DNA from 3 places in the Streptosporangium sandarakinum genome. Region 3 is predicted to be linked to each of the others. Evidence: predicted binding sites of a transcription regulator. Region 3 holds the regulator's gene; each other region holds the start of a gene.

Region 1 (4,094 bases), 1.1 Mb from region 3:
GAGACCACGGGGCGCGCGGTCCTTTCGCCGCGGGTCAGGCCGGGCTGCAGATGAGGGCGAACGGCCGCTCCCCGACGCGGGTGAGGACCACCGTCGCGGATCCGCCGCCGGAGAGCCGCAGATCCCTGCGCAGACGCTCCACGTCGACCGCCGAGCCGCGCTTCTTGACCGTCACGGTGCCCGCCCCGCGCTCGCGCAGCGCCGCCCGCAGCCGCTTGAGCGAGAACGGCATCATCTCGTGCACCTCGTACCGCGCCGCCCAGGGCGTGGTCGCCCCGGTGTCGCCGGTGATGTAGGCGATGCGCTCGTCGAGCAGCCGGCCGCCCACCTGCCGGGCCACCTCCGCCACCAGGTGCGCCCGTACGGCCGCGCCGTCCGGCTCGTAGAGGTGGCGGCCTATCGCGCCCACCGGGGCGGGCTCCGCGCCCGGATCCGGCGTCAGCGTCACGCCGGACGGCAGCATCGTGGCCCTGCGCCCCGCGTCCCCGGCCAGGCCGCCGCACCAGATCGCGGCCTCCTTGACGTCGCCGCGCCAGGAGACCCACTCGGCCTCGGCGCCGGCCGGGATGAACTCGTACGGGATGCCGGGGGCGACCTTCAGGCAGGCCGCCGGGGCCTTCGCCACCATGCCGAGGACCTCCGGCCACGGCGGAGAGTAGGCCATCGGGTCGAACGTCCTGCCCCGCGCGGTACGGCGGGCGGGATCGGCGAACAGCACGTCGAAGGCCGTCGGGTCGACCGTGGCGGCCTCGGCCGCGCGGACCGTGACTCGGTCGCCGAGGCCCAGGGCGTCGGCGTTGGCCCGGGCGACGGCGGCGGTGAGCGGGTCGGCGTCCACGGCCTCCACGACGCAGCCCGCCCTGGCCAGCGCCAGCAGGTCGCCGCCGATCCCGCAGCAGACGTCGGCCACCCGGGAGCCGGCCGGGACGCGCCGGGCCCGGTGGTCGGCCACCTCGCGGCGGGTGGCCTGCTCCAGGCCGTGCGGGGTGAAGTACATGACCGCGGCGTCGGAACCGAACTTCTCCCGCGCGCGCTCCCTGAGCGCCGCCTGGGTGAGCGCCGCGGAGGTCAGGGCCGCGTCGTAGGTCCTGCGCAGCCGCGTCACCGCGGCCACCGGGCCGTCACCCGCGGCCTCGGCCGCCGCCGCGAGGGCCTCCTGGCCACGCGGCGTCAGCAGTTCCCGGAATGCGTCGAGGTCCACACCGCCCGACGCTACCGCCTGGCCGGGGACCGCCGGTGCGTCGCGGTGACCCGCTCAGTCGGGCAGGCAGGTCAGGACGAGATCGATGTCGAACGGCTCGCCGGTCTTGAGGCGGTCGTGGTGGATGCCGGTGACCATGTAGGAGCGGGTGACCGGGTCCAGCTGGTAGACGTGGATCACCGGATCGCCGCCCTTGTCCTCCACCAGCCAGAAATGCGGGATGCCGGCCTCGGCGTAGAGCTTCGGCTTGACCTCGCGGTCACGGAACCTGGATTCGGGGGAGACCACCTCGATGACGAGATGCACCTCGTCGGGCTTGTAGGAGGTGCGGGAGCGGTCCTTCGCCGCCTCGGCGTCGATGACGACGACGTCCGGGCACGGGCGCTGCTTCTCACCGAGCACGAGGTCCATCTGCGTCACGGCCTTGAGGTGATGGGGCGCCTGCGCGTTGAGGGCGGTGCGGAGCCCGTAGATCACGGACTCGTGGAAACGCTTCTGGGGGGACATGAAGACGAGGGCTCCATCGACGAGTTCGACGTGCTTGAAGAAGTCCGGCTCGCCGTTCGGGCCCTCGTCGGGCAGGCGGTCGAGATCGTCGGCGGTCCACCCGCCGGCCGGGGGGCGGGGCCAGTTGGCGAGCGGGTCGCGGTCGTCACCTCGCGTGCCCGTCTTCTCGCAGACAGTGCTGGTCACGTCGTCCACCGTAGCGTCATTCCCGTTTCTTTTCGTGACCATCGCATTACTTCCCGTCGATGTCCGTCGTCCCGCTTCCCTCTCATGTTGCCCCCGGCGAAGGCTCCTGTCCCCTTGTCGAGGGCGCCCGGAGCGTCGGCGGGCGGTTCGTGTTGACTGTCAAGGCCTCCTTGCATACTGTTCCGTATTGGCACTCTCCCGGTGAGAGTGCCAATGCAAGCGCGACGAGGCTGGTCTGACACCCGCGACGGCAGACCGCTGGTCGCCTCTTCTAGATCATTCAAATCTGAAGGGGAGGTCCGACGTGACGACCGCCACCAAGGTTCCCGTTAAGCCGCTCGGCGACCGCATCGTGGTCCAGCCGCTTGAGGCCGAGCAGACCACCGCCTCCGGCCTGGTCATTCCTGACACCGCCAAGGAGAAGCCCCAGGAGGGCAGGGTCCTCGCGGTGGGCCCGGGCAACTGGGACGAGGACGGCGACAAGCGCATCCCGCTCGACGTCAAGGAGGGCGACGTCGTCCTCTACAGCAAGTACGGCGGCACCGAGGTGAAGTACGGCGGCGAGGAGTACCTCGTGCTCTCCGCCCGTGACGTGCTCGCCATCGTCGAGAAGTAGTTCATCGCTTCCGACGTTTCCGAGATGACGCATCGAGCCCCGGGTCGCGAGAGCGCCCGGGGCTTCGATGCTCCCACGTGCCCCCAGAGAGGACTGTCATGCCCAAGATCCTGTCGTTCGAGGAGGACGCCCGCCGCTCGCTGGAGCGCGGTGTCAACGCCCTCGCCGACGCCGTCAAGGTGACCCTCGGCCCCCGCGGCCGCAACGTCGTCATCGACAAGAAGTTCGGCGCTCCGACCATCACCAACGACGGCGTCACCATCGCCCGCGAGGTGGAGCTGGAGAAGCCGTACGAGAACCTCGGCGCGCAGCTCGCCAAGGAAGTCGCGACGAAGACCAACGACATCGCCGGTGACGGCACGACCACCGCGACCGTCCTCGCCCAGGCGATGGTCCGCGAGGGTCTGCGCAACGTCGCCGCCGGCGCCCAGCCGCTGAGCCTCAAGCGGGGCATCGACCTCGCGGCCAAGGCCGTCAGCGACAGGCTGGTCGAGACCGCCCGTCCGGTCGCCGACAAGAAGGAGATCGCCCACGTGGCGACGATCTCCGCGCAGGACGCCAAGATCGGCGACCTGATCGCCGAGGCGTTCGACAAGGTGGGCAAGGACGGTGTCATCACCGTCGAAGAGTCCAACACCATGGGCCTGGAGCTGGAGTTCACCGAGGGTCTCCAGTTCGACAAGGGTTACCTGTCGCCCTACATGGTGACCGACCAGGAGCGCATGGAGGCGGTCCTGGAGGACCCCTACATCCTGATCACCCAGGGCAAGATCTCCTCCGTCGCGGACTTCCTGCCGCTGCTGGAGAAGGTCGCGCAGACCAAGAAGGCGCTGCTGGTCATCGCCGAGGACGTCGAGGGCGAGGCCCTGGCGGTCCTGGTGACCAACAAGATCCGCGGCACCTTCACCTCCGTCGCCGTCAAGGCCCCGGGCTTCGGTGACCGCCGCAAGGCCATGCTCCAGGACATCGCCATCCTCACCGGTGGCCAGGTCGTCAGCGAGGAGATCGGCCTCAAGCTGGAGCACGTCGGCCTGGAGGTGCTCGGCACCGCCCGTCGCGTCGTGGTCACCAAGGACGCCACCACCGTCGTGGACGGCGCCGGCGACGCGCAGGCGATCGAGGACCGCGTCCGTGAGATCAAGGTCGCCATCGAGCAGTCGGACTCCGACTGGGACCGCGAGAAGCTGCAGGAGCGCCTGGCCAAGCTCGCCGGCGGCGTCTGCGTGCTCCGGGTCGGCGCGGCCACCGAGGTGGAGCTCAAGGAGAAGAAGCACCGCCTGGAGGACGCCATCTCCGCGACGCGCGCCGCGATCGAGGAGGGCATCGTCTCCGGTGGCGGCTCCGCGCTCGTCCACGTCTCCAAGGCCCTTGACGACCTGGGCCTGAGCGGCGACGAGGCGACCGGTGTGGGCGTGGTCCGTCGGGCGCTCGTCGAGCCGGCCCGCTGGATCGCCGAGAACGCCGGTCTGGAGGGCTACGTCGTTACGTCCAAGGTCTCCGAGCTCCCGGTCGGCCACGGCCTGAACGCCGCGAGCGGCGAGTACGGCGACCTGATCGCTCAGGGTGTCATCGACCCGGTCAAGG
Region 2 (4,094 bases), 2.7 Mb from region 3:
CGGCCGGGACAGGTGCCAATTCCGGTTCGCGACCAGGGTGGTCGCGGACGAAGATGAGGGAAAGGCCTCGCTTCATGGCGCTCGCAGAAACAGAGATCCCCACCGCCTCCGTCTCCGCCGACACCGCGCTCGACGGCCGCTTCGGCCCCGCCGTGGCCCTGTCCTGCCGGGAGTGCGGCGCCCGCTACGACCTCGGCCCGAACTTCGCCTGTGTCGAGTGTTTCGGCCCCCTGGAGGTCGCCTACGACTTCGGGCGCGTCACGCGCGAGCAGATCGCCGCCGGTCCGGCGAGCATCTGGCGGTACCGCGCGCTGCTGCCGGTCCCGGACGGCGTCGCCGCCCGGCCCAACATGGCGCCCGGCTGGACCAGGCTCGTCAACGCCGGCAACCTCGCCCGCGAGCTGGGCCTGCGCTCGCTGCACGTGAAGGACGACTCGGGCAACCCGACCCACTCGTTCAAGGACCGCGTGGTCGCCATCGCCGTCGAGGCGGCCCGCAACTTCGGCTTCCACACCCTGTCGTGCTCCTCCACCGGCAACCTCGCCGGCGCGGTGACCGCGGCCGCCGCCCGGGCCGGGCTGGACGCCTGCGTGTTCATCCCCGCCGACCTGGAGCAGGCCAAGATCGTCATGGCCTCGGTGTACGGCGGGAGGCTCGTCGGCATCGAGGGCACCTACGACGACGTCAACCGCTTCTGCTCCGAGCTCATCGGCGACGAGCTGGGCGAGCGGTGGGGCTTCGTCAACGTCAACCTGCGCCCGTACTACGCCGAGGGCTCCAAGACCCTGGCGTACGAGATCGCCGAGCAGCTCGGCTGGCGGATCCCCGACCAGATCGTCGTCCCCGTGGCGTCCGGCTCCCAGCTCACGAAGATCGACAAGGGGTTCAAGGAGCTGATCGCGCTCGGGCTGGTCGAGGAGAGGCCGTACCGGATCTTCGCCGCCCAGGCCGAGGGCTGCTCCCCGGTCTCGGCCGCCTACAAGGCGGGCCAGGACGTGATCCGCCCGGTACGGCCGGACACGATCGCCAAGTCGCTGGCCATCGGCAACCCGGCCGACGGCCCCTACGTGCTGGACATCGCCCGGCGCACCGGCGGCGCGGTGGAGGACGTCACGGACGCCGAGATCGTCGACGCGATCAGGCTGCTGGCCAGGACCGAGGGCATCTTCGCCGAGACCGCCGGCGGCGTCACGGTCGGCGTGCTGCGCAAGCTGGTCGCCGAGGGGCGGCTCGACCCCGACGCCGAGACCGTGGTGCTCAACACCGGCGACGGCCTGAAGACCCTCGACGCGGTGGCGGGCGAGGCCCGTCCCACCGCCGTCATCCGCCCCTCGCTTGACGAATTCCGCTCGGTCATCGCCTGAAATCACCGGAAAGGTGCTTAATAATGAGTGTCTCTGTACGGATTCCGACGATTCTCCGGACGTACACCGGTGGTGCGGCCGAGGTGAACGCCGAGGGTGAGACCCTCCGCGACGTGCTGCGGAAACTCGACGCCGACTTCCCCGGGATCGGCGCCCGGATTCTCGACGACTCCGGCAAGATTCGCCGGTTCGTCAACGTCTACGTCGGTGAGGAGGATGTCCGCTTCGCCGACAACCTGGACACCGCCACGCCGTCGGGCGTCCAGATCTCCATCATCCCGGCGGTCGCCGGGGGCTGATCCGTCCCTCCGCGCTCCGGGCCGCCGTGCCGTACGGCGCCCACCGACACCCGCCCCGGTCCAGTTCGGGGCGGGTGTCGCGCTTTCGGGAGGGTGTCCATATCGGCGCTTGGTGAAATAATGCAATATTTGATCAGCGGGCCTGGATAGCAAAACTATGTTCTCGTGCTGTATTCGTACGTAAAGCGGCAGTTTGCTGGTTGACTCTGTTGCCCTACGGCGTACCACAGGTATGGTCGAGAACGATCGACGCAGGCGATGTGTCCGCCTCGGAGATTGAGGGCGCCGCGAGAGGAATGGGCGACGTCCTCAAGTCCAGTAAGAGGAGTCGGAAGTGGCGCAAGGCACCGTCAAATGGTTCAACGCGGACAAGGGCTACGGCTTCATCGCGGTAGACGGTGGTAAGGATGTGTTCGTCCATTACTCCGCGATCATGATGGACGGCTATCGCTCACTCGAACAGGGCCAGCGGGTCGAGTTCGAGATCACCCAGGGGCAGAAGGGTCCGCAGGCGGAGTCCGTCCGGGCCGTCTGAGGCAGCCGTCTCCTTAAGGTGCGCAGGGGCGTGCCGGACGGCCCCCGTGGCAGCGCAGTCCACGCGGGCCCTCGGCACGCCGGCCCGGTCCGCCGTGTCCCCTCGGCGGGCCGGGCCTTCGCCGTACCGGGGCCGGACTCCGTCGTACGACGTGGCCGCCGGGGCGAGGCCGGGTGAAGCGGTGGCCGCGCCGGGCCGCCTGAGGTCGTCGCCTCCCGGGGCAGGTCAACGCGGCGTCGCTTGCACTCGGCAGGGTAGAGTGCTAAATAGTTTGTTGGCACTCCCCACGGGTGAGTGCCAACCCTGGATCGGGGCGATGGGATCCGCCGAACGGAGTCGCGGATCCGATGCCGTCGCGGGCGTCGGCTCGATCCGGTGCAAGCCACCCTGTGTTCGGGAGGTCTAGCCGTATGGCAGCCAAGATGATCGCGTTTGACGAGGACGCCCGGCGCGGTCTCGAGCGTGGTATGAACCAGCTCGCGGACGCCGTCAAGGTGACCCTGGGCCCGAAGGGCCGCAACGTCGTCCTGGAGAAGAAGTGGGGCGCCCCCACGATCACCAACGACGGTGTGTCCATCGCCAAGGAGATCGAGCTCGAGGACCCGTGGGAGAAGATCGGGGCCGAACTCGTCAAGGAAGTCGCCAAGAAGACCGACGACGTCGCCGGTGACGGCACCACCACCGCCACCGTCCTCGCGCAGGCCCTGGTTCGCGAGGGCCTCCGCAACGTGGCCGCCGGCGCCAACCCGATGGGCCTGAAGAAGGGCATCGAGGCCTCCGTCGAGCGTGTCTCCGAGGAGCTGCTCAAGCTCGCCAAGGACGTGGAGACGAAGGCGCAGATCGCCTCCACGGCCTCCATCTCCGCGGGTGACCCGCAGATCGGCGAGATGATCGCCGAGGCGATGGACAAGGTCGGCAAGGAAGGCGTCATCACCGTCGAGGAGAGCAACACCTTCGGCCTGGAGCTTGAGCTCACCGAGGGCATGCGCTTCGACAAGGGCTACATCTCGCCCTACTTCGTCACCGACCCGGAGCGTATGGAGGCCGTTCTCGACGACCCGTACATCCTCGTCGTCAACTCCAAGATCTCCGCGAACAAGGACCTCCTGCCGGTCCTCGACAAGGTCGTGCAGTCCGGCAAGCCGCTGCTGATCATCGCCGAGGACGTCGAGGCCGAGGCCCTGGCGACCCTGGTCGTCAACAAGATCCGCGGCCTGTTCCGCTCGGTGGCCGTCAAGGCCCCCGGCTTCGGCGACCGCCGCAAGGCCATGCTGGGCGACATCGCCATCCTGACCGGCGCCCAGGTCATCAGCGAGGACATCGGCCTCAAGCTGGAGTCCACCGCGCTCGACCAGCTCGGCCGGGCCCGCCAGGTCATCGTCACCAAGGACGAGACCACCATCGTCGACGGCGCCGGTGACGCCGAGCAGATCGCCGGCCGGGTCAACCAGATCCGCGCCGAGATCGAGAACACCGACTCCGACTACGACCGCGAGAAGCTCCAGGAGCGTCTCGCCAAGCTGGCCGGCGGCGTGGCCGTCATCAAGGCCGGCGCGGCGACCGAGGTCGAGCTCAAGGAGCGCAAGCACCGCATCGAGGACGCCGTTCGCAACGCGAAGGCGGCCGTCGAGGAGGGCATCGTCCCCGGCGGTGGCGTGGCGCTGCTGCAGGCGGGCGCCAAGGCGTTCGACAAGCTGGAGCTGAACGGCGACGAGGCCACCGGTGCCGCGATCGTCCGCAAGGCCCTGGAGGAGCCGCTGAAGCAGATCGCCGTCAACGCCGGCCTTGAGGGCGGCGTCGTGGTGGAGAAGGTGCGCAACCTCACCCCGGGTGAGGGCCTGAACGCCGCCACCGGCGAGTACGTCAACATGTTCGAGGCGGGCATCCTCGACCCGG
Region 3 (4,094 bases):
CGACGAGGCCGCCCGGGCGGTGGGGGCGCGGTACCGGGCATCCGTCCCGGGGCGGCAGACTTGACCCGTGCCATCCACACTTCCCGACGGCGACCCCGTACCGGCCTCCGGCCGGCTCCCCGGCAGCGCACTGCGCGGGCTCGGTGAGCGGCCGTTCGGCTTCTACGTCCACGTGCCGTTCTGCGTGACCCGCTGCGGCTACTGCGACTTCAACACCTACACCGCCTCCGAGCTGGGGCCCGGCGCCTCGCACGCCGACTACGCCGCGACCGCCGTCGCGGAGGTGCGGCGGGCGCGAGCCGTCCTCGGCGACGCGGACCTGCCGGTCGAGACGGTGTTCTTCGGAGGCGGCACCCCCACCCTGCTGCCCGCGGCCGACCTGGTCCGCATCCTCGGCGCGATCGACGAGGAGTTCGGGCTCGCCCCCGGCGCCGAGGTGACCACCGAGGCCAACCCCGAGTCGGTGGACCCGGCCTACCTCGCCGGGCTGCGCGACGGAGGGTTCACCCGGGTGAGCTTCGGCATGCAGAGCGCCCGCGAGCACGTGCTGCGGGTGCTGGAGCGCGGCCACACCCCCGGCCGGGCGGCGCACGCCGTACGGGAGGCCAGGGAGGCCGGGTTCGGCCACGTCAACCTCGACCTGATCTACGGCACGCCCGGCGAGAGCGACGACGACTGGCGGGCCTCGCTGGCCGCGGCGATCGAGGCGGGGCCCGACCACGTGTCGGCCTACTCGCTGATCGTGGAGGACGGCACCCGCCTGGCGGCCAGGATCAGGCGCGGCGAGCTGCCGATGCCCGACGACGACGTGGCCGCCGACCGCTACCTCATCGCCGACGCCATGCTCGCCGAGGCGGGCTTCGGCTGGTACGAGGTGTCCAACTGGGCGACCTCGGAGGCCGCGCGCTGCCGGCACAACCTCCTCTACTGGACGGGCGGCGACTGGTGGGGCGTCGGTCCCGGCGCGCACAGCCACGTGGGCGGCACCCGCTGGTGGAACGTCAAGCACCCGGCCGCCTACGCCCGCCGCCTGGCCGAGGGCGTCTCGCCCGCCCACGCTCGCGAGGTGCTGTCGGCCGAGGACAGGACGGTCGAGCGGCTGATGCTGGAGTTGCGGCTCGCCCAGGGCTTCCCCCTGGCGGAGATCGAGCGGCCGCCGGTGGTCGCCCGGGCGCTGGCCGACGGGCTGCTGGAGGTCGAGCCGTTCAAGGCGGGCCGGGCGGTGCTGACGCTGCGCGGCCGGCTGCTGGCCGACGCCCTGGTCCGCGACCTCACCTGACCGCGCCGGGCGCCGGTCTCAGCCGTCCTCCTGCGGGACGGTCACGAAGTCGATGAGCCGCTCGACCGGGCCGAGGAGCTCCGGCTCCAGGTCGGCGTAGGTGGTGACCGAGCCGAGGATGCGCCGCCAGGCGTCGGCCGGGGCGAGGTCCCAGCCCAGGGCGGCGATGACCCCCTCCTTCCACGGCACGCCGCGCGGCACCCGCGGCCAGGCGCCGATTCCCAGCACCGACGGCTTGACCGCCTGCCAGACGTCCACGAACGGGTGCCCGACGACCAGCACGTACGGCGAGGCCACCCGGTCGGCGATCCGGCTCTCCTTGGACCCGGCGACCAGGTGGTCGACCAGCACGCCCAGGCGGCGCTCCGGGCCCGGCCCGAACTCCTCGACGATCTCCGGCAGGTGGTCCACCCCTTCGAGGTACTCCACCACCACGCCCTCGACGCGCAGGTCGTGGCCCCAGACCTTCTCCACCAGCGCGGCGTCGTGCACGCCCTCGACGTAGATCCGGCTCTCCCTGGCCACCCGGGCGCGCAGCCCCTCCACGGCGACGGAGCCGGAGGCGCTGCGCCGCGGGGCGCGGGGCGCGGCGGCCGGCCGTACCAGGGTCACGACCCGGCCCTCCAGCAGGAACGCGGCCGGCTCCAGCGGGAACACGCGCCGCCGCCCGAAACGGTCCTCCAGGGTGACGGCCTCCTTGTCGCAGGCCACCACGGCGCCGCAGAAGCCGCCGTCGGCGTCCTCCACGACCAGGTCGATCTCGGCGGGGACCTGCGGGATCGTCCCCCTGCCCGGACGCCGCCAGTCACCCGCCAGCACGTCGCGTTCGTACACGCCGGCCGCACCTCCTCGCACCTCGCCGATCAAGGGGACGCTAGCAAAGGGCCGTCGCCTTATCGCACCCCGTCGGCAAGAGCCGTACACTTGGCACTCGGGAACACAGAGTGCCAGACTCCGCGTTCCCGGTTCGGCGCAGGGCAAGGAGGTGAGCACGTTGGTCGATGACCGCAGGCTTGCGGTGCTTCGGGCCATCGTCGAGGACTACGTGTCCACCAACGAGCCGGTGGGGTCGAAGGCGCTCGCCGAGCGGCACAACCTCGGCGTCTCGCCCGCCACCATCCGCAACGACATGGCGGTGCTGGAGGAGCAGGGATACATCGCCCAGCCGCACACCAGCGCGGGGCGGGTGCCCACCGACAAGGGCTACCGGCTGTTCGTCGACCGGCTCTCCCAGGTCAAGCCGCTGTCGGGCGCGGAGCGAAGAGCGATCGAGAGCTTCCTCGCCGGCGCGGTGGACATCGACGACGTCGTGACCCGCACGGTGCGGCTGCTGGCGCAGCTCACCCGCCAGGTCGCCGTGGTGCAGTACCCCACGCTGACGCACTCCACGGTCCGGCACGTCGAGCTGGTCCCGCTGAGCGAGCGCCGGCTGATGTTCGTCCTCATCACCAACACCGGCCGGGTCGAGCAGCGCGTCGTCGAGCTGCCCGAGGTGGTCGACGAGACCCGCGTCGCGCACCTGCGCGCGACCCTCAACGCCTCCCTCGACGGCTGCGGGCTGACCGAGGTCCCCGACAGGGTGGCCGATCTGCCCTCGCGGCTCCCGACCGAGGACCGCCCGCTCGCCGCCACGATCCTGTCGGTACTGCTGGAGTCGCTGGTCGAGCGGCATGATGAGAAGATCGTCTTCGCCGGGGCGGCCAACCTCGCGGGAGCCGACCTCAGCGTCGGCCTCCGTGACGTGCTGGAGGCCTTGGAGGAGCAGGTCGTGCTGATGCGCCTGCTCGGAGAGACCTCGGACCTGTCGGCGCTGACGGTGCGGATCGGCTCGGAGAACCCCTACACCGGTCTCCAGGGCACGTCCATCGTCGTCGCCGGGTACGGTTCGGGGGACAAGCAACTGGCCAGGCTCGGCGTGCTGGGCCCGACGCGAATGGACTACCCGGTCACGATGGGCGCGGTGCGCGCGGTGGCACGCTACGTCAGCCAGATCCTGGCTGCATCCTAAGAGGTCAACTAAGTGGCTAAGAGCGACTACTACGGCACCCTCGGGGTACGCCGTGACGCCAGTGCGGAGGAGATCAAGAAGGCCTACCGCAGGCTGGCGCGCGAGCTGCACCCCGACGTGAACCCCGATCCTGAGACGCAGGAGAGGTTCAAGGAGATCACGCAGGCCTACGAGGTCCTGTCCGATCCCAGCAAGCGGCAGATGTACGACATGGGTGCCGACCCGTTCGCTCCCGGCGGGGGCGCGGGCGCCGGGGGCTTCGGCGCGGGCTTCCCGTTCAGCGACATCATGGACGCCTTCTTCGGCGCGGCGGCCGGCGGCGGCGGTCGCGGGCCGCGCTCGCGCGCCCGCCGGGGCCGCAACGCCACCATCCGCGTGGAGCTGGACCTGCGCGAGGCGGCCTTCGGCACCACCCGCGAGCTGGTCGTCGACACCGCCGTGCTCTGCGAGGTCTGCTCGGGCGCGGGCGCCGCGCCCGGCACCCACCCCGACACCTGCGACATGTGCCACGGCCGCGGCGAGGTCTCCCAGGTCACCAGGTCCTTCCTCGGCCAGGTCATGACGTCCCGGCCCTGCCCCCAGTGCGGCGGCTTCGGCTCGATCATCCGCAACCCCTGCCAGGAGTGCTCCGGCGACGGCCGGGTCCGCACCCGGCGGACCATCAAGGTCCGCATCCCCGCGGGCGTGGAGGACGGCACCCACATCCAGCTCGCCGGCGAGGGCGAGGTCGGCCCCGGTGGCGGCCCGCCCGGCGACCTGTTCCTGGAGATCGTCGAGCGTCCGCACGATGTCTTCGAGCGGCGGGGC

The links. The regulator HrcA, encoded in region 3, represses chaperone genes, less so after heat shock. The targets are predictions, from matches to a motif close to TTGGCACTCTCNNNNNGAGAGTGCCAA.
Region 1: the regulator HrcA is predicted to act here: its motif matches at 2,082-2,108, upstream of groES (co-chaperone GroES).
Region 2: the regulator HrcA is predicted to act here: its motif matches at 2,473-2,499, upstream of groL (chaperonin GroEL).

Annotation. Positions count from the first base shown of each region.
Region 1 is NZ_CP192034.1:1,066,331-1,070,424, forward strand. Features, by position in the region: gene ACQP10_RS05240 (class I SAM-dependent methyltransferase) at 35-1,201, opposite strand; gene ACQP10_RS05245 (Uma2 family endonuclease) at 1,256-1,894, opposite strand; gene groES (co-chaperone GroES) at 2,199-2,510, shown strand; gene groL (chaperonin GroEL) at 2,609-4,094, shown strand, end outside.
Region 2 is NZ_CP192034.1:7,703,063-7,707,156, reverse strand. Features, by position in the region: SAM riboswitch class I at 1-60, shown strand, start outside; gene thrC (threonine synthase) at 75-1,364, shown strand; gene ACQP10_RS35340 (MoaD/ThiS family protein) at 1,388-1,663, shown strand; gene ACQP10_RS35335 (cold-shock protein) at 1,998-2,198, shown strand; gene groL (chaperonin GroEL) at 2,609-4,094, shown strand, end outside.
Region 3 is NZ_CP192034.1:2,138,139-2,142,232, forward strand. Features, by position in the region: gene hemW (radical SAM family heme chaperone HemW) at 68-1,279, shown strand; gene ACQP10_RS10050 (DUF3097 domain-containing protein) at 1,298-2,113, opposite strand; gene hrcA (heat-inducible transcriptional repressor HrcA) at 2,274-3,287, shown strand; gene dnaJ (molecular chaperone DnaJ) at 3,300-4,094, shown strand, end outside.